2 linked regions of the Limosilactobacillus reuteri genome follow. The protein of the gene in region 1 interacts with the protein of each later gene in a pairwise test. Links are inferred from orthologs where the notes say so. Each region holds a gene or a part of one and is shown on either strand. Other genes may lie near its edges. The genes, in order: dnaE and dnaX.

Region 1 (10,144 bases):
ACATGGTAGTCTCAATCTCTCCCTTAAGCCTCGTGCCTACCAAGCTATTGGTGAAGATGCACAAATGATTTTGACAATGTTAGAACATGGTATAAATCACCGCTTGCCATACACTGATAAGACGGACCCATCGATCATTCGCGATGTCTTTGGCATAAGCAAGGGGCAGTTTAAACGTGCTATTGGGCATTTGCTTAAAGAGAAATTAGTAAAACAAGAAAACGGTCAATTAATCCTAGTAAAAGAGAATCAAGATTAAATGAAGAAAACCAAGATTGTAAGTACACTTGGTCCTGCAAGTACTGATGTTGATACGATCGTTAAGTTGATCAATGCGGGAGCTAACATTTTCCGTTTCAACTTCTCACACGGTGACCACCCAGAACACTTGGGTCGGATCGAAAACGTACACAAGGCTGAAGAAATTACTGGCAAGCACGTTGGTCTTATGCTTGATACTAAGGGTGCCGAAATTCGGACTACTGTTCAAAAAGAAGGTAAGATCAACTTTGAAATTGGCGACAAGGTTCGCATTTCAATGGATCCTTCAATTGAAGGTACTCATGACAAGATTGCTGTTACCTACCCAGGCTTATACGATGATACTCATGTTGGTGGCCATGTTCTTTTTGATGATGGTTTAATTGACATGGTTATTGATGAAAAAGACGATGCAAACAAGGAACTTGTATGTCACGTCTTAAACCATGGTGTTCTTGGTTCTCGGAAGGGTGTTAACGCCCCTGGTGTATCAATCAACTTACCAGGTATTACTGAAAAGGACAGTAGCGATATTCGTTTTGGTTTGGAAAACAAGATCAACTACATTGCTGCATCCTTCGTTCGTAAGGCTCAAGATGTTCTTGACATTCGCGAATTACTTAAGGAAAAGAACATGGAAGATGTTCAAATTTTCCCTAAGATTGAATCTCAAGAAGGTATCGACAACTTTGAAGAAATCATTGCTGTTTCTGACGGTTTAATGGTACCTCGTGGTGACATGGGTGTTGAAATTCCTGCCCAAAATGTGCCAATTGTTCAAAAGCACATGATCAAGCGTTGTAACGAATTAGGTAAGCCAGTTATTACTGCTACCCAAATGCTTGACTCAATGCAAGAAAACCCACGTCCAACCCGTGCCGAAGTATCAGACGTTGCTAACGCCGTATTTGACGGTACTGATGCTACTATGCTTTCTGGTGAAAGTGCTAACGGTGACTACCCAGTTGAATCTGTTGCAATGATGAACAACATTGACATCAAGGCTGAAAACCACCTTTGGGAATTCGGTACTGAAAAGTTCGATTGGGACAAGTCTGACGTAACTGAAACTATCGGTTCTGCTGTTGCTAACGCAGCTAAAGACTTAGACATTCACACAATTGTTGCTTACACTGCTTCAGGCTACACTGCTAAGATGATTTCTAAGTACCGTCCTAATGCTGATATCGTTGCATTAACTCCAAACGAACGTGTAGAACGTGGACTTATGATCAACTGGGGTGTTCAACCATACGTTGTTGATGAAATGAAGAACACTGATACAATGTTCGACTTAGCTGCTAAGAAGGCTGTTGAACTTGGCTTTGCTAAGAAGGGCGACAGAATCATCATCGTTGCTGGTGTTCCTTTGGGTGTACCAGGTGCAACTAACATGATGCGTGTTAAGACTATCGACTAAGTGGATTTTACGCCCTTAGATGTTAAGAGTAGTTATAGTTTGCTAAAAAGTCCCACCCGGATTTCTGACCTAGTTACAACGGCTAAGGAACGAGGGTATAAGGCATTAGCGTTAACAGACGAAAATGTTTTATATGGGGCTGTCGAATTTTATAATGCAGCAAAAAAAGCAGGAATTAAACCCATTCTCGGCTTGCGGCTGGTAGTTGCATTAAATGAGACGGATGGTACCAAGCTAGATTTAGTATTTCTAGCTAAGAATCAACGAGGGTATCAGCATCTGATGGACCTATCGACGCTTCAGCAAACACGAAAAGATAAAAAAATACCTTTAACGATTGCGCAAATTAGTTCTTTATTGGATGAATTGTTTATAATTATCCCCCCACAAAGTACAGTTTTTAGTATACTTGCTCAGCCAACATCAATTTTAACTGAGCTTGCTAATCTGGGGGATGATGATAGCGTTCTGTTAGGAGTCAATTCGCGGTTAGATGACGTTCAAATAGATACCTTGCAACAATTATCAAAACAATTATCTTTGCCATTAGTAGGGACGTCTCCAGTTGATTATTTAAATGCTAATGACCTTTTTGCTAGTCGGGTTTTACAAGCAATTGATGCCGGAGTTGAGTTAAAAGATCCGACAATAGAAGCGGGACGAAGAGGACAACATTATCTTCATTCGAAAGAACAGATTGTCCAAGATTACAATGCAAAGGGGCTTAGTGCAGCCGCGCAAAAGACAGTTGAAGTAGCAGCCCTGTGCAACGTTGAACTTCAATTTAGGGCCCCGGTCCTTCCTCATTTTAAAAATCAAGCAGGGATACCATCTCAACAATATTTACGTTCTCTATGTATTCAAGGATTGAAAAAAAGACGAGTAGCACCAGGAAAAACTATTCAACAGTACCAAGAACGTTTAGCGATGGAATTAAAAGTAATCCATGAAATGGGCTTTGATGATTATTTCTTAATTGTATGGGACGTAATGAATTTTGCTCACCAGCAAAAGATTACGACCGACCCTGGACGAGGATCAGCTGCGGGATCATTAGTTGCCTATGCTTTAGCAATTACAGAAGTTGATCCTTTGCAATACGACTTATTATTTGAACGCTTTCTGAATCCAGAACGAGCTCAAATGCCCGATATTGACTTAGATATTCCTGATAATCGGCGTGATGAAGTTTTGCAGTATGTACATCAAAAATATGGTCACCAACGCGTAGCCCAAATTATTACTTTTGGGACATTAGCCGCTAAACAAGTCGTTCGTGATGTGAGTCGGGTCTTTAACTTGCCCCGTTACGATATGCAAAGGTTAATCGATGCATTACCACATGGCCTTCACGTGACACTCAAAGATGCATTAAAGGAGTCACAACAACTAAAAAATCTTCTTGACGATAATCCTAAATTTCGTTTGCTGATTCAAGTTGCACAGCAATTAGAGGGATTGCCGCGTCATTATTCAATTCACGCGGCAGGCATTGTCCTTTCTGAGCAGCCATTACATGAAATTGTGCCGTTACAAGATGGTAGTGATGGCTTATTAATGACGCAGTTTGCCAAAGACACAGTAGAAGCGCTGGGGCTATTAAAAATGGATTTCTTGGGATTGAAGAACCTTTCAATCATGGATAACATCCTTCAAATGATTCGGCAAGAAGACCCTAATTTTGATTTGCAAAAAATTAACTTTAATGATCCGTTGACTCTTCAACTGTTCCAGCGAGGAAAAACTGAAGGGATTTTTCAATTTGAATCAAGTGGGATCAGAAATGTATTGGTCAATCTTCACCCAACGAATTTTGAAGATATTGTGGCAGTGAATGCACTTTATCGTCCGGGCCCAATGGAAAATATTTCTCATTTTACCGCCCGCAAAGCTGGAAAAGAGAAAATTACTTATCCTGCTCCGTCACTTGAAAAAATTCTGGGACCAACTTACGGTATTTTGGTCTATCAAGAGCAGGTAATGCAATTGGCCTCGGTAATGGCTGGCTTTACCTTAGGAGAGGCGGATCTTTTACGCCGGGCAATGAGTAAGAAGAAAAAGGCCACAATGGAGGATATGCGGACAAAATTTATTGCCGGCGCAACAGAACACGGCTATTCAGCACAAGTTGCTCACCAAGTATTTGAATATATCGATCGCTTTGCTAATTATGGGTTCAATCGTTCGCATGCAGTTGCCTATTCTATGATGGCGTTTGAGATGGCATATTTGAAAGTTTATTACCCTGCAGCTTTTTTTACAGCCCTAATGAATGCAGAAACTAATATTGAGAAATTGAAACGGCACGTGGGGGATGCAAAGCAATTTGGCGTCAAGGTTAGTGGGCCGCGAATCAATATAAGTGAGAGTAGTTTTCTATTACATGATGGGACAGTTTACTTTGGCTTTTCTGCTATTAAAGGAGTACGTCGTGATTTTGTCGCCGCAATTCTTGAAGAACGGCAGGAAAATGGCAAGTTTACAGATCTTCGTAATTTTATTGCGCGTATTCCAGAACGTTGGCAAAAGCAAGAATTAATCGAACCGTTAATCTATAGTGGGGCCTTTGATAAGATGGAATATAACCGAGCGGAGATGATTGACGCCCTTCCTAAATTAATTTCCGGGATTGAGTTGTTTGCTGGTTTTGCTAATTTTGACGATCCGGCTCTCCAAACGGCAATTGACCAACGAAATGAATTCCCTCTGTTGACCCGTTTAACGAAGGAGAATGAATACTTAGGAGTGTATCTTTCCGGCCACCCGGTTACCCAATATTACCAATTAGGACAGCAGCTCCATGCAACTAAAATTGCTAATTTATACCCGCATTCAGAAGCGACAATAATTGTCCTTACAAATCACGTTAAGACTATTTATACTAAACGTGAACATCGGGAAATGGCCTTTGTTAATGGAACGGATGAGACCGGAGCAATTGATATTACCGTCTTTCCCAAACAATATCAGCAGTTCAAAGAGCAACTAGAAACAAATAAGATTTTAATTGTCAGAGGTCGAGTAGAATATCGTGAGGGACGGGGTCTACAATTAGTTGCTAATCAATTGCAGGATGTTAAAAAAGTTCAACAGAAACGCCGCAAGCAACGATGGGTTTTACGAATCTTACCGTCATTAGACACTGAGATGGTGCATCGAGAGTTAAATAATATTTTTAATGAATACCATGGTTCAATTCCTGTCTTGTTGTTTTATCCAGCAAACGATAAGAAGATCCTGCTTGACCAAAAACGATGGTTAAAAAATTCTCAGAAAGCAAAAAAGGCGCTTGTCGCCGTTCTTGGCCAAGAAAACGTTGTCTTACAACAGCTTAATAGTAATCACTGAATGAACTTTTTATTAAAGAATATCGTGGCTGGTATTTGGGCACTTATTCTGGGTGAGGTCCTAGCTTACATCACAAGTCAACTAGAATCGATGACACCAGACTACACCCTTGTCGGCTGGTGTTCTGTAATTATGGGATTAGTCGTTATCAATTGTGTGGATAAAATTACCGCAGATGCAAATCCTAGCAAAAATGAAGGTTAAATGAGTGAGGAAAAGTATGAGGGGTTATTACCACGTTTTTTGAAGTATGTTAAAACTGAAACAAGGTCAAATCCAGATTCAAAAACAATTCCTTCTGATCCTAAGGAAACTGCATTTTTAAATGAATTAAAAGATGAATTGATATCTTTAGGGTTGAGTGATGTTCATATTAATCCACAAAGTTCATATTTGGTCGCTACAATTCCAAGTAATATTGACAAGGATGTGCCAACGGTTGGCTTCATTGCCCATATCGACACTGCAGATTTTAATGCTCATAATGTTAATCCACAGATTGTCAAAGATTACGATGGCAAGTCAGATATTAAGCTTGATAAAGATGGCCAATATGCCTTAACTACTACTGAATTTCCATCATTGGAAAAATATCAGGGCAATACTTTAATTACTACTGATGGGTCTACTTTGCTTGGGGCTGATGACAAGTCAGGAGTAGCGGAGATTGTTACAATGGCTGCTTACCTGATGGCTCATCCTGAAATTAAGCACGGAACAATTAAGATTGGTTTAGGACCTGATGAGGAAATCGGCACCGGGGCTGATCATTTTGATGTTAAGGATTTTGGGGCCGATTTTGCCTATACGGTTGATGGTGGTCCACTTGGCGAATTGGAATATGAAACATTTAATGCAGCTCAGGCAGAAATTGAGATTCAAGGAAAAGATGTTCACACTGGGGTTGCTAAGGGAACAATGATCAATGCTATTCAGGTTGCAATTGACTTGCAAAATAGCTTGCCAGCACATGATCGAGCTGAACGAACAGATGGACGGCAAGGATTCTATCACTTATACAAGTTTGATGGAACTGTTGATCATGCTTCAATGACATATTTAATTCGTGATCATGATAAGCAAACGTTTATTGAACGGAAGCATTTACTCGACCGGGTTGTTGCTGGCCTAAATGATGAACTTGGTGCAGACCTAGTAACGATGAATCTTTATGACCAATACTACAACTTAAAAGATGCGCTTAAGAATCACATGGAAGTTGTTGAAATTGCGAAGAAAGCTATGGAAAATCTAGACATTAAACCGGATATCTATCCAGTTCGTGGCGGGACGGATGGTTCAACAATTTCTTATAAGGGCTTACCAACTCCTAATCTTTTTGCTGGTGGAGAAAACATGCACTCGCGTTTTGAATATGTATCACTGCAAACAATGGAACGTGCATTGGACACCCTACTTGAGATTGTGCGGTTGACTGCGGAAGAAGATAAATAAATGACAACCGGTAACCAATTAATTGCGCGTTTTGAAAAATTTGCTAATCCGCAACTAGCAGAAAAATGGGATCATGTCGGTCTACAAATTGGCAATCCAGATCTCCCGATTACTCGACTAATGACCACCCTTGATGTTCGCCCAGAAGTGGTTGATGAAGCAATTGAGCAAAATGTTGACCTTATTTTTGCTCATCATCCCATTATGTTTCACCCAGCAAAGAATCTAGATACGCGGGATCCGCAAAATGCAATGTACGCTAAACTTTTGGCGAATAATATTACTGTTTATGCAGCTCATACGAATTTGGATACTGCTAATGGCGGAATGAATGACTGGTTAGCAGATCAACTTCGCCTAACTAATACTGTGCCTTTAGTGCCAGCAGGAAATGATCCAATAAGCGGTGAACCAGTTGGAATGGGGCGTGTTGGTGAGCTGAATGAACCATTAACACCGCGAAAATTTGCAAATTATTGTATAGATGTTTTTGCCATCCGCGGATTACGGTTAATTGTCAACCCGCTTGACCAAGAGAGAGAGATTAAACGTGTTGCAGTACTTGGTGGTGCTGGTCAAGATTTTTATCAACAAGCTCTTGAAACTGGAGCTGATGCTTATGTCACTGGAGATGTAAGTTACCACTTTGCGCACGATATGATTGCTAATCACCTTGTTGTTATTGATCCTGGACATCATATTGAAGTGGTAGCTGCCCACCAGCTTGCTAACTTAATCACCCAGTGGAAGAATGAAAATAATTGGCAGTTTGAGGTGCTAGAGAGTAGAGTTAATACAGAGCCGTTTACTTTTATTACTAAATAGGTGGATGAAAAGCACTTATCAGCACGTCTGGCATGTGTTGCTTCCCTTGTTCCAGCAGGTGCGCGGGTGGCTGATATTGGTTCTGACCATGCATATTTACCAGCCGCATTAGTGTTAGATGGTAAAATTGATTTTGCAATTGCTGGAGAAGTAGTAAAGGGTCCTTATGAAAATGCCGTTCGTGAAATAAAAGACCACCGATTAGAAGGCCGGGTTATCCCACGTTTGGCAGACGGTTTAGCAGCGATTGAACCAGCAGATAAAGTCGATACAATTACGATTGCCGGAATGGGCGGGAGTTTGATTGCTTCGATTTTAGAGAAAGACAAGAATCAGTTAACAGGAATTAAGCGACTTGTCCTTCAACCGAATGTAGGGGAAAGTCAGTTGCGTGAATGGTTAATGAATAATTATTACCAAATAATGAACGAAAAAATAATTGAAGAAGACAATCATATTTATGAGATTATCGTTGCTGAGCCATCAGTTGTCCCATTTAGATACAGTAAGTATGAGCTTGATTTTGGACCATTTTTATTGGAAAACAAAGGACCTGCTTTTAGGAAAAAATGGCAAGAATATCTTCAACGTGAAGCCCATGTTATTGATCAGATGCAAAAGGCTCAACAGCCACCAGTAAAAAAGATTAATGAGATAAACGAGTTTTTATCACAAGTAAAGGAAGCGATCGCCGATGACAACCGGTAAATGAGTATGCGAAAAGACGTTTACGAAAGGATGAGATATTTTGTGTTAGAAAAGATAAAACCAAATTATTCTGCCATTGCACGGCAATATGGTGTTGATCCACGAACCGTAAAGGCGGCCTATTTAAGAGCTCAGAGTGGTGAAACAGCAGTCGTTAGGAAGCGGCGAAGCCGTCGTAGTAAGCTAGACGGATATCAAGATATCATTGAGGATAAGTACACGGCAGGCTGTTCTGCCAGATCAATTTATGACTTTATCGTTGAAAAAGGCTTTACCGGTAAATACACAATCGTTAAAGAATACTGTCGTCGGTTTCGCAAAACACAAACTAAGAAAGCTACGATTAGAGTTGAGCATACGATTGGCTTAAGTGCTCAAGTTGATTGGAAAGAACAAGTTACCATGACTGACCAGAATGGCGTCCCACATACTTTCAGTATTTTCTTATATGTCCTACCTTATTCAAAATTTAAGTTCTTAAGACTAACTCTAGATCAGAAGCAGGATACTCTATTCAAATGCTTATTTGAAGCCTTTAAGGCTACTGGTGGTATTCCTAAAGAAATTTGGTTTGATAATATGTCAACTGTCGTTGACCATAAATTGAGTGACTTTCATCATCATCGATTTAACGAACGGTTCCTATCATTTAGTCATGATGCGGGATTCCAGCCAATCGCTTGTCGTCCATTTAGACCACAAACCAAAGGTTGTGTTGAGGCCTTGGCAAGAACAATGGGACGATTAAAGCCTTACGATGGAGAATTCAGTACCATCAATAACTTGAATGATATCGTTAATCGATTAGCTAAACGACTTAACCATGAGAAGTCACAAAGTAATAATCAGAAGCCAGTTGAATTATGGGCAAAAGAAAAAGAGCATTTCCGGTCTCTCAATTACGATCTCACAAGGTACTTCGACAGCGTCCAAACTAGAAAAGTATCGCGAGATTCAATGATTAGATTTCAAAACCATCAATACTCTGTTTCCCCTAATTATATCGGAAAAGAGGTTGAAATTAAACCAACTACTGATGGTAAAGCTATTCATATTTTCTATCAAGGCGTTGAAATTCAGAAACATGATTTAACTAACAAGCAGTTTAATTACGATCCGCACGATAAACATGCCATTCTAAAAAGTGATTTGATGGAAGATAAAACGGATGAAGAAATTAATCAGTATATGCTTAACAACCTCAGTATTTATGATCAGATTGGGGAATAAATGAATCAGTATCAAAAACTAATTGATAATTTAACGAAGTTAAATTTACATCATATGGCTGCATCAATTACGGATTATCGGCAACAAGTCAATGACAGCCAAATCAGCTTTAGTGAAGCACTATTAGAATTAACCGATAAGGAGATTGCCTATCAGCAACAAGAAAGCCTAAAGAGAAGAATCAAACGTGCTAGATTTCCGATTATTAAACGACTAAATGAGTTTGATTATCAATTTCAACCTTCGATTAACCAGCAGCAAATCGCTGAGTTTGCGACCATGTCATTTCTGGATAATCAAGAGAATATTATCTTTATTGGCAGCCCTGGCGTAGGTAAAACGCATCTGGTAATTGGTCTTGGCATCGAAGCATGCCGGCAAGGTGTACGAACACTATTTATTAATTGCCATGAATTAATCCTTAGATTGAAGGCGGCGCAAGAAAAGCAACATTTAGAGCGCGTAATGCGCCGATATGAAAGATATGACCTGTTAATCATTGATGAATTAGGCTATTTACCAATAACGGCGGATGAAGCGAAACTATTGTTTCAACTAATAAATGGCCGCTATGAACGTAAATCAACGATCATAACGACCAATGTACCATTATCAAGTTGGGGAACCGTCCTTCATAGCACGGCGACTGCAGAAGCAATTTTAGACCGCCTTGTCTATCACTCACATGTAATTAAGATCAAGGGAAAGTCATACCGTTTAGCATCGGTCAATCCCTAAATGCCAGAATTATCTGCTGATTTATATGGAACTGTTAGTCACAAGTTAGATGCGTTACAGCCATCAGGTATCCGTGAATTCAATAAAGAAGTTTCAAAGATCCCAGGAATTATTAAATTAACATTAGGAGAACCAGACATGGCAACTCCTGAACACGTT
Region 2 (9,388 bases), 920 kb from region 1 along the record:
ATTGCTCGTAAGTTTAAAGTTCACGGGACGTTAAATGATGGAGTAATTGATCGCTAGGTGATCCAATATCCAGAACCATTAGCAAAATTAATTGAAAGCTATACTAAGTTGCCAGGAATTGGGCAAAAGACTGCAACTCGCCTGGCGTTCTATACTTTGAGTATGCAAGAAGATGATGTAACGAACTTTGCTAAATCTCTCCTATCTGCTAAAAGAGACCTTCATAACTGTAGTATTTGTGGCAATATTACTGAAGATGATCCTTGTCCGATTTGTCGCGATAAGACCCGTGATCATTCGCAAATTCTAGTTGTTGAGCAGTTACAAGACGTTATGGCAATGGAACGGATGCATGAATATCATGGTTTATACCATGTCCTTCATGGAGTTATTTCCCCAGTTGCAGGAACAGGCCCGGAAGATATTAATATTACAAGTTTACTTAAACGGTTAAAGAAAGATAATGAAGTAAAGGAAATTATTATTGCAACTAATGCTTCATCAGATGGTGAGTTAACGGCTGGGTACCTCGCTAAGCTAATTAAGCCTGCGGGAATTAAGGTTACTCGGTTGGCGCATGGGTTATCAGTTGGCGCAGATATTGACTATGCTGATGAGATGACATTATTCAAAGCAGTTCAAGGGCGAACGGAGATGTAAATGATGCGTGGAATGAATATGCAACAAATGATGAAGCAGGCTAAGGCAATGCAAAAGAAAATGATGGCTGAACATGAAGAACTTGCTAAACAGGAATTTGTTGGAAAAGCACCGGATGATATGGTAACTGCTACGTTTAGCGGGGATAATCAATTAATTGACTTAAAGATTAAGCCAGAAGCAGTTGATCCAGATGATATTGATATGCTTCAAGACTTGGTAATTGCTGCTGTGAAAGACGGAATGAAACAAGTCAATGATGCTACTCAACAAAAGCTTGGTAAATATACGCAAGGTATGGGGTTGTAAATGAGTTATCAGGCATTATATCGTGTCTGGCGACCACAGCGATTCGATGATCTTGTCGGTCAACAGATTGTTACAAGAACCCTAAAAAACGCCATTATCACTCACCAGATAAGCCATGCATACTTGTTCGCTGGTCCACGTGGTACTGGTAAAACCTCAGCAGCAAAAATTTTTGCTAAAGCGGTTAATTGTCATCATTCCAAGGATGGCGAACCTTGTAATGAGTGTGAGATTTGTAAAGCAATTACAAACGGGCAATTAAATGATGTAATTGAAATCGATGCGGCTTCTAATAATGGGGTTGAAGAGATTCGTGATATTCGGGATAAGGCAAAATATGCTCCTACCCAAGCGGACTACAAAGTTTATATAATTGATGAAGTTCACATGCTTTCAACAGGGGCTTTTAACGCACTGCTAAAAACGCTTGAAGAACCACCAGCCAATGTGATTTTTATTCTTGCAACTACAGAACCGCATAAAATTCCTTTAACAATTATTTCGCGGGTTCAACGATTTGATTTTCGACGAATTTCAGCAGAAGATGCATTTAATCGAATGAAATATATTCTTGATCAAAAGGAAGTTACTTATGATGAAAAAGCATTATGGGTAATTGCAAATGCCGCTGAAGGAGGAATGCGGGATGCGTTGAGTATCCTTGACCAGGTTCTTTCTTTCAGTGATAATGAGGTAAAGTTGGATGATGCTTTACTAGTTACAGGAAGTGTTACTAAACAATTATTAAAAAAGTACTTTTTGGAGATTAGTAAGCATGAAGGGGCGACTGCTCTTGACACCATGAAAGATATTTTGGATGAAGGAAAAGATGGTCAGCGGTTCATTGAGGACTTGATTTCCTTTATTCGTGATATTCTGTTATACCAAGAATCACCAAGCTTGATTAGTGTTGAAAGTACGGGACTAAAGCAGGAAGACTTTGAAGAAATAGTCCAACTTGCTTCTTCAGCGACCTTATACCAAATGATCGATGAACTAAATAATATTCAAGAAGAGATGCGTTTTACGACCCATCCGGATGTGTATTTGGAAGTTCTTACAATAAAACTTGCACAAATCGAACCACAAAAGAATATTCAATCGGCACCAGCGGTTTCTTCGGATACAAATACTGAAGCTACTAAGACGATTGAAAAATTACAACAAGAGATACAGCAATTGCAACAAACAGTAAAACAGTTGCAGAATGCGCCGGCAAAGGCTAGTCGACCATCACCTCGGCAACAAAATGAGCAACCACGAGTACAACAAAAGAAAGTGCAGGTTAATCTCAATAAGATTTACCCAGTGTTAGAAAATGCGACTCGTCAAGATTTAATAAATGTTCGTGAGCTATGGGGAGATATGTTGAATCTATTGTCGGTGCCGCAACGGTCCTTACTTCACGTTTCACAACCGGTTGCCGCTAGTGCCGTGGGAATAATTGTTGCTTTTGATTATCCGTTCTTATTCCAACAAGCAGCTGATGATACAACGTTGTTAGAGAATATGGAAAGTGCTCTGCAACGTTTAACTGGAAATGAACGGCAAGTTGTTTTTGTACCTAAGGATAAATGGCCAAAAATTCGGCAAGACTTTATCAAGGATCATGGTTTTGGTAAGAATCAGCAAAAGTCGCAACCTATTAAACAAAAGCCGCAAACTACTGAAGAAAGCGGACAAACTCCTGCAGCTACACCAGCACCGATGGAGGAACCACCGCTACCACCAGAAGATGAGACACTAACTGAAGAAAAGTCACCTCAAGAAGATAACCAAGTAGCAACAGCACAGAAGTTATTTGGTAGTGATATTGTTAAAGTAGAAGATAATTAAATGAAAAAAATCAATTCATCATTATCTGAACAACAAAAATTTATGAAGATGGCAATTGCAGAAGCAAAACAAGCCAGAATTTTAGATGAAGTACCAATTGGTGCGATTGTTGTCCACGAGGGACAGGTAATTGGGCGTGGTCATAATATGCGTGAAAAGTTTCAAGATGTTACCTATCACGCAGAAATGCTTGCGATTATGGAAGCATGCACGAATTTAGGAAGTTGGCGTTTAGAGGACTGTGACTTATATGTTACGTTAGAACCGTGTATCATGTGTAGCGGTGCCATTATCAACGCACGAATAAAAAATGTTTATTATGGTGCTGCTGATCCGAAAGCCGGGGCGGTTGATAGCTTATACCATTTACTAAATGATTCCCGTTTAAATCATCAAGTTAATGTCCATTCTGGTATTTTAGGGGATGAGTGTAGTCAAATGTTAAAAAACTTTTTCCGTAAAATTCGTCGCCGCCGGAAAGAGGCTCGACGAAAAAATAAGGCTAACCCCTAGATGGTAACTGTATTTTCAAAAAATAATTGTATCCAATGCAAGATGACAAAACGTTTCCTTGAGCAACACAAAATTTCATTTATTGAACACAACATCGATGAACAACCAGAATACATATCTCAACTTAAGTCTGAAGGTTTTATGGCGACTCCAGTTGTAAAACTTCCTAACGGTCAAGCTTTTTCTGGCTTTCGTCCTGATCAATTAAACCAACTTGCCTAAATGGCGTTATCCGATATCGATATGACCAAAGTTAAATATTACGATTATAACAACGAAGTAAATATCCCAAAAAACGGACAAATTCAACTAGATAAAGATAAATTGGCCTTAGAAGACTTTATCAAAAATAATGTAGAACCGAATACCAAAAGCTTTTCTTCATTAAAAGAACGTTTTCAATGGTTAAAAGAAAATGATTATATTGAAGAGGAATTTATGAATAAATATAGTGAAGCATTCATTGAAAAGCTTTACGATTATTTAAAAGCCCAAAACTTCCACTTCCATTCTTTTATGGCAGCTTATAAGTTTTATGCTCAATATGCCTTACGAACAAATGATAAAGAGTACTACCTTGAAAACTATATTGATCGAGTCGCAATGAATGCTCTTTACCTCGCTAATGGTGATGAAGAGTTAGCAATGCAGCTCGCTGATGAAATCATCCATCAACGTTATCAACCCGCAACTCCAACATTCCTTAACGTTGGGCGTAAACGCCGGGGAGAATTTGTTTCTTGCTTTGCGATTCAAACAACGGACGACATGAATACCATTGGTCGAACAATCAATTCTGCCCTCCAACTTTCTAAAATTGGTGGTGGTGTTGGGATTAATTTAAGCAACCTTCGTGAAGCTGGTGCCCCAATCAAGAAAATACAAGGTGCTGCTAGTGGAGTTGTTCCTGTAATGAAGTTGTTAGAAGATAGTTTTTCCTATTCCAATCAACTGGGACAGCGACAGGGAGCTGGAGTCGTTTACCTTAGTGTTTTCCATCCTGATATTATTGAATTCTTAGGAGCAAAAAAGGAAAACGCTGATGAAAAGATTCGCTTAAAGACCCTCTCTCTCGGAATTACGGTTCCTGATAAGTTTTACGAATTAGTAGAGCAAAATGCTGATATGTACTTGTTTAGTCCCTATGATGTTGAACGAGTATACGGAATGCCATTCTCCTACGTCGATATCACAAAAGAATACGACAATTTAGTAGCAAACGATGATATTCGCAAGAAGAAAGTTAATGCCCGGGACTTGGAGGACGAAATCAGTAAACTTCAACAAGAATCAGGTTATCCTTACATTATCAATATTGATACAGAAAACCGGGATAATCCGATTAATGGAAAAATTGTGATGAGTAATTTATGTTCAGAGATTGCTCAAGTACAAGTACCAGCGCAAGTAAATGATGATCAATCATATTCTGAAATGGGAATTGATATCAGTTGTAATCTTGGGTCAACCAATATTGCTAATATGATGGAAAGCCCTGACTTTGGTAAATCGATTAAGGCAATGATGCGGGGATTAACCCGAATCAGTGACGTAGAAGACCTAGATGTTGTCCCAACTATTCAAAACGGAAATCGGCTTGCCCATTCAGTTGGTTTGGGTGCAATGGGATTGCATAGCTACCTCGCTAAGCACCATATTCAATACGGAAGCCCGGTTGCGATTGAATTCACAGGTGTTTACTTTATGCTCTTAAATTATTGGTCATTAGTGGCATCAAATGAAATTGCCAAAGAGCGGCAGGAAACTTTCCACGATTTTGAGAACAGTAAATATGCTGATGGTTCCTACTTTAACAAATATGTCACTAAGGATTGGGGACCACAATCAGATGTTGTTAAAGGTCTTTTTGAAGGTATTTTTATCCCTGGAATTGAAGATTGGAAGAAGTTGAAAGAAAATGTAATGCAAGATGGTCTTTACAATCAATACCGTCTTGCTGTAGCGCCAAACGGTTCAACTTCCTACATTAACGATTCGACTGCTAGTCTACATCCAATCATTAATCGTGTTGAAGAGCGTCAAGAAAAGATGATCGGTAAAATTTATTACCCTGCCCCATATCTTTCAAACGACACGATGCCTTACTATCGTTCAGCTTACGATATGGACATGCGAAAGGTTATTGACACTTACGCCGCTGCACAACAGCACATCGATCAGTCTCTTTCAATGACCCTCTTTATGCGGTCAACAATCCCAGCAGGCCTTTACGAATGGAAAAATGGACGAACAGATAAAATGACGACTCGTGATTTAAACATCTTACGGCACTATGCCTATAAACGTGGTATTAAGTCAATTTACTACATTCGAACGTTTACTGACGATAGCGATGAAATTGGTGCAAACCAATGTGAAAGCTGTGTTATCTAAATGAAACTGGAAGAATTTAAACCTGTAAATCAATATAAAGCAATTAATTGGAATGAAGTTTCCGACATGATCGATAAAGCTACATGGGAAAAGCTAACAGAACAGTTCTGGCTTGATACGCGGATCCCAGTTGCCAATGATATGGATGATTGGCGTGAATTAGATGACGATCATCAATGGACTGTCGGACATGTTTTTGGTGGTTTAACCCTTCTTGATACTGTTCAATCAGAAGCAGGATTAACTGCCCTTAAAGAAGATGTTAAAACTCCTCATGAAACAGCAGTTCTTAATAATATCCAATTTATGGAATCAGTTCATGCTAAGAGTTACTCAACTATTTTCTCTACTCTTAATACCCCAGACCAAATCAAAGAAATCTTTGAATGGTCCGATACAGAAGAATATTTGCAAAATAAAGCTGTCAAAATTGCAAATATGTACCTTGATCCAAGTCAAGATCCGCTCAAAAAGAAAGTAGCCAATGTTTTCCTTGAAACTTTCTTATTCTATTCTGGTTTCTACACTCCCCTTTATTACCTTGGCCACAATAAATTAAATAACGTGGCTGAAATTATCAAGCTAATTTTACGGGACGAATCAGTTCACGGGACATATATTGGATACAAGTTCCAAGTCGGCTTACGTGATCGAACAGAAAAGCAACAACAAGATATGAAAGATTGGATGTACAATTTCCTTTATGAACTATACGATAATGAAGAAAAATACACTCATCTTCTTTATGATCAAGTTGGTTGGACAGATGATGTTTTAACCTTCATCCGTTACAACGCTAATAAGGCATTGATGAATCTTGGTCAAGATCCACTATTCCCTGATACCGCTTCTGATGTTAACCCAGTTGTTATGAATGGAATTTCTACTTCAACTTCTAACCATGATTTTTTTAGCCAAGTCGGCAATGGGTATCGCATGGGTGCCGTTGAAGCAATGAATGATAGTGATTATGACGTTAAAGATCCAAACGCGGGAAAAGACATTAATGCCCGCGATTAAATGCCTGCTAACAACAAAAAACAAGTTGAAAAAAACGTATTAACTGAAGAAGAAAAAAAGCAAAATGCGCAAAAATTAGTTAATGACATAATTGCCAAAAGTGAAGCAGCTTTTGAACAATTACGTTACTACTCACAAGAACAAGTTGATAAAATTTGTCAAGCCATGGCCTTAGCTGCTGAAGAACACCACATGGACTTAGCTATTGATGCAGCTGAAGAAACTGGTCGTGGGGTTGCCGAAGATAAGGCTATCAAGAACATCTACGCAAGTGAATACATTTGGAACAACATCCGTCATGATAAGACTGTCGGAATCATCGAAGACAACGATGAAAACCAAACCATCACTATTGCTGATCCGCTTGGTATTATTGCAGGTATCGTTCCAGTTACTAACCCTACTTCAACAACGATCTTCAAATCAATCATTAGTGCTAAGACGCGGAATACAATTATCTTCTCATTCCACCGTCAAGCCATGAAATCTTCCATTAAAACAGCTAAGATTTTACAAGAAGCTGCGGAAAAGGCCGGTGCACCAAAGAACATGATTCAGTGGCTTCCTGAAAGTAGCCGCGAAAATACAAGTGCATTGTTACAACACCCTAAGACTGCTACTATTTTAGCAACTGGTGGTCCTTCATTAGTTAAGGCTGCCTACAGTTCAGGTAACCCTGCTCTTGGTGTTGGTCCTGGTAACGGTCCAGCTTACATTGAAAAGACTGCTAATATTGAACGTTCTGTTTACGATATCGTTCTTTCTAAGACTTTTGATAACGGAATGATCTGTGCTACTGAAAACTCAGTTGTTGTTGATGAAGAAATCTACGACAAGGTAAAAGAAGAATTCCAAAAATGGAACTGTTACTTCTTGAAGCCAAATGAAATTGATAAGTTCACTGAAGGCTTCATTGATCCTAAGCGTCACCAAGTTCGTGGACCAATTGCTGGTCGTTCAGCTAACGCCATCGCTAATATGTGTGGAATTAAAGTTCCTGAAAACACTAAGGTTATCATCGCTGAATATGAAGGGGTTGGTGACAAGTACCCACTTTCAGCTGAAAAGCTTTCACCAGTATTAACAATGTACAAGGCTACTTCACATGAAAATGCCTTTGATATTTGTGCTCAATTATTACACTATGGTGGTGAAGGTCACACTGCTGCTATTCATACCCTTGATGATGATTTAGCAACTAAGTACGGTCTTGAAATGCGTGCTTCACGGATCATTGTTAACTCTCCATCTGGTATCGGTGGTATTGGTAACATTTACAACAACATGACACCATCACTTACTTTAGGTACCGGTTCATACGGTGGTAACTCAATTTCTCACAACGTTACTGATTGGGATCTCTTAAACATCAAAACAATTGCAAAGCGGCGTGAAAACCGTCAATGGGTTAAGATTCCCCCAAAAGTATACTTTCAACGCAACTCACTAAAAGAATTGCAAGATATTCCAAACATTAACCGAGCATTTATCGTTACTGGTCCTGGAATGAGCAAGCGTGGTTACGTTCAACGTGTTATCGATCAATTGCGTCAACGTCAAAACAACACTGCTTTCTTAGTATTTGATGACGTTGAAGAAGATCCATCAACAAACACTGTTGAAAAAGGTGTTGCCATGATGAACGACTTCAAACCTGATACAATTATTGCTCTTGGTGGTGGTTCACCAATGGATGCTGCCAAGGCTATGTGGATGTTCTATGAGCACCCAGAAACTTCATGGTATGGGGTTATGCAAAAGTATCTTGATATTCGGAAGCGTGCTTACCAAATCAAGAAGCCTACTAAGTCTCAACTTATTGGGATTCCTACTACATCAGGTACTGGTTCAGAGGTTACTCCATTTGCGGTTATTACCGATTCAGAAACTCATGTTAAGTACCCACTTGCTGACTACGCCTTAACTCCAAACATTGCGATTGTTGACTCACAATTCGTTGAAACTGTCCCAGCAAAAACTACTGCATGGACTGGACTAGATGTTTTATGTCACGCTACTGAATCATATGTTTCTGTTATGGCAACTGATTACACTCGTGGTTGGTCACTACAAACCATCAAGGGTGTTATGGAAAACCTTCCTAAGTCAGTTCAAGGTGACAAGTTAGCTCGTCGTAAGATGCACGACTTCTCAACAATGGCCGGTATGGCATTTGGTCAAGCCTTCTTAGGAATTAACCACTCTCTTGCCCACAAGATGGGTGGAGCATTCGGTCTTCCTCACGGTTTGCTTATCGCTATTGCAATGCCACAAGTAATTCGCTTTAACGCAAAACGTCCACAAAAGCTTGCTCTCTGGCCTCACTATGAGACTTACCATGCAACTAAGGACTACGCTGACATTGCACGGTTCATTGGTTTGAAAGGCAACACTGATGAAGAATTAGCTGAAGCATATGCTAAGAAAGTTATCGAACTTGCTCACGAATGTGGTGTTAAGCTTAGTCTTAAGGACAATGGCGTTACACGTGAAGAATTTGATAAAGTAGTTGACGATCTTGCTCGCTTAGCTTACGAAGATCAATGTACTACTACTAACCCAGTTGAACCACTTGTTAGCCAACTCAAGGAATTACTTGAACGTTGCTACGATGGTACTGGCGTTGAAGAAAAATAAATGAAAAAAGTATTTAAGG

What was found.
Region 2: the proteins of dnaE (region 1) and dnaX interact in binary tests that used the Escherichia coli proteins (3 or more experiments, as listed by UniProt). The link is inferred for Limosilactobacillus reuteri from one-to-one orthologs.

Annotation. Positions count from the first base shown.
Region 1 is NZ_CP059275.1:152,421-162,564, forward strand. What follows is about bases 1,282-5,229. They hold dnaE (DNA polymerase III subunit alpha), read left to right. Parts: upstream 1,282-1,681; coding sequence 1,682-5,029; downstream 5,030-5,229. Other genes in these bases: pyk (pyruvate kinase), read left to right, coding at 1,282-1,681; HHK02_RS00865 (YjzD family protein), read left to right, coding at 5,030-5,229. Outside these bases: HHK02_RS00850 (CvfB family protein), read left to right, coding at 1-259; more of pyk, read left to right, coding at 260-1,281; more of HHK02_RS00865, read left to right, coding at 5,230-5,233; pepT (peptidase T), read left to right, coding at 5,234-6,484; HHK02_RS00875 (Nif3-like dinuclear metal center hexameric protein), read left to right, coding at 6,485-7,309; HHK02_RS00880 (tRNA (adenine(22)-N(1))-methyltransferase), read left to right, coding at 7,310-8,017; istA (IS21 family transposase), read left to right, coding at 8,024-9,247; IS21-like element helper ATPase IstB, read left to right, coding at 9,248-9,985; HHK02_RS00895 (aminotransferase class I/II-fold pyridoxal phosphate-dependent enzyme), read left to right, coding at 9,986-10,144. UniProt on the Escherichia coli protein: DNA polymerase III is a complex, multichain enzyme responsible for most of the replicative synthesis in bacteria. This DNA polymerase also exhibits 3' to 5' exonuclease activity. The alpha chain is the DNA polymerase catalytic subunit.
Region 2 is NZ_CP059275.1:1,069,031-1,078,418, forward strand. The notes cover bases 388-3,387. They hold dnaX (DNA polymerase III subunit gamma/tau), read left to right. Parts: upstream 388-969; coding sequence 970-2,805; downstream 2,806-3,387. Other genes in these bases: recR (recombination mediator RecR), read left to right, coding at 388-660; HHK02_RS06260 (YbaB/EbfC family nucleoid-associated protein), read left to right, coding at 661-969; tadA (tRNA adenosine(34) deaminase TadA), read left to right, coding at 2,806-3,318; nrdH (glutaredoxin-like protein NrdH), read left to right, coding at 3,319-3,387. In the rest of the region: HHK02_RS06250 (YaaL family protein), read left to right, coding at 1-57; more of recR, read left to right, coding at 58-387; more of nrdH, read left to right, coding at 3,388-3,540; nrdE (class 1b ribonucleoside-diphosphate reductase subunit alpha), read left to right, coding at 3,541-5,712; nrdF (class 1b ribonucleoside-diphosphate reductase subunit beta), read left to right, coding at 5,713-6,732; adhE (bifunctional acetaldehyde-CoA/alcohol dehydrogenase), read left to right, coding at 6,733-9,369; HHK02_RS06295 (DUF4097 family beta strand repeat-containing protein), read left to right, coding at 9,370-9,388. UniProt on the Escherichia coli protein: Part of the beta sliding clamp loading complex, which hydrolyzes ATP to load the beta clamp onto primed DNA to form the DNA replication pre-initiation complex.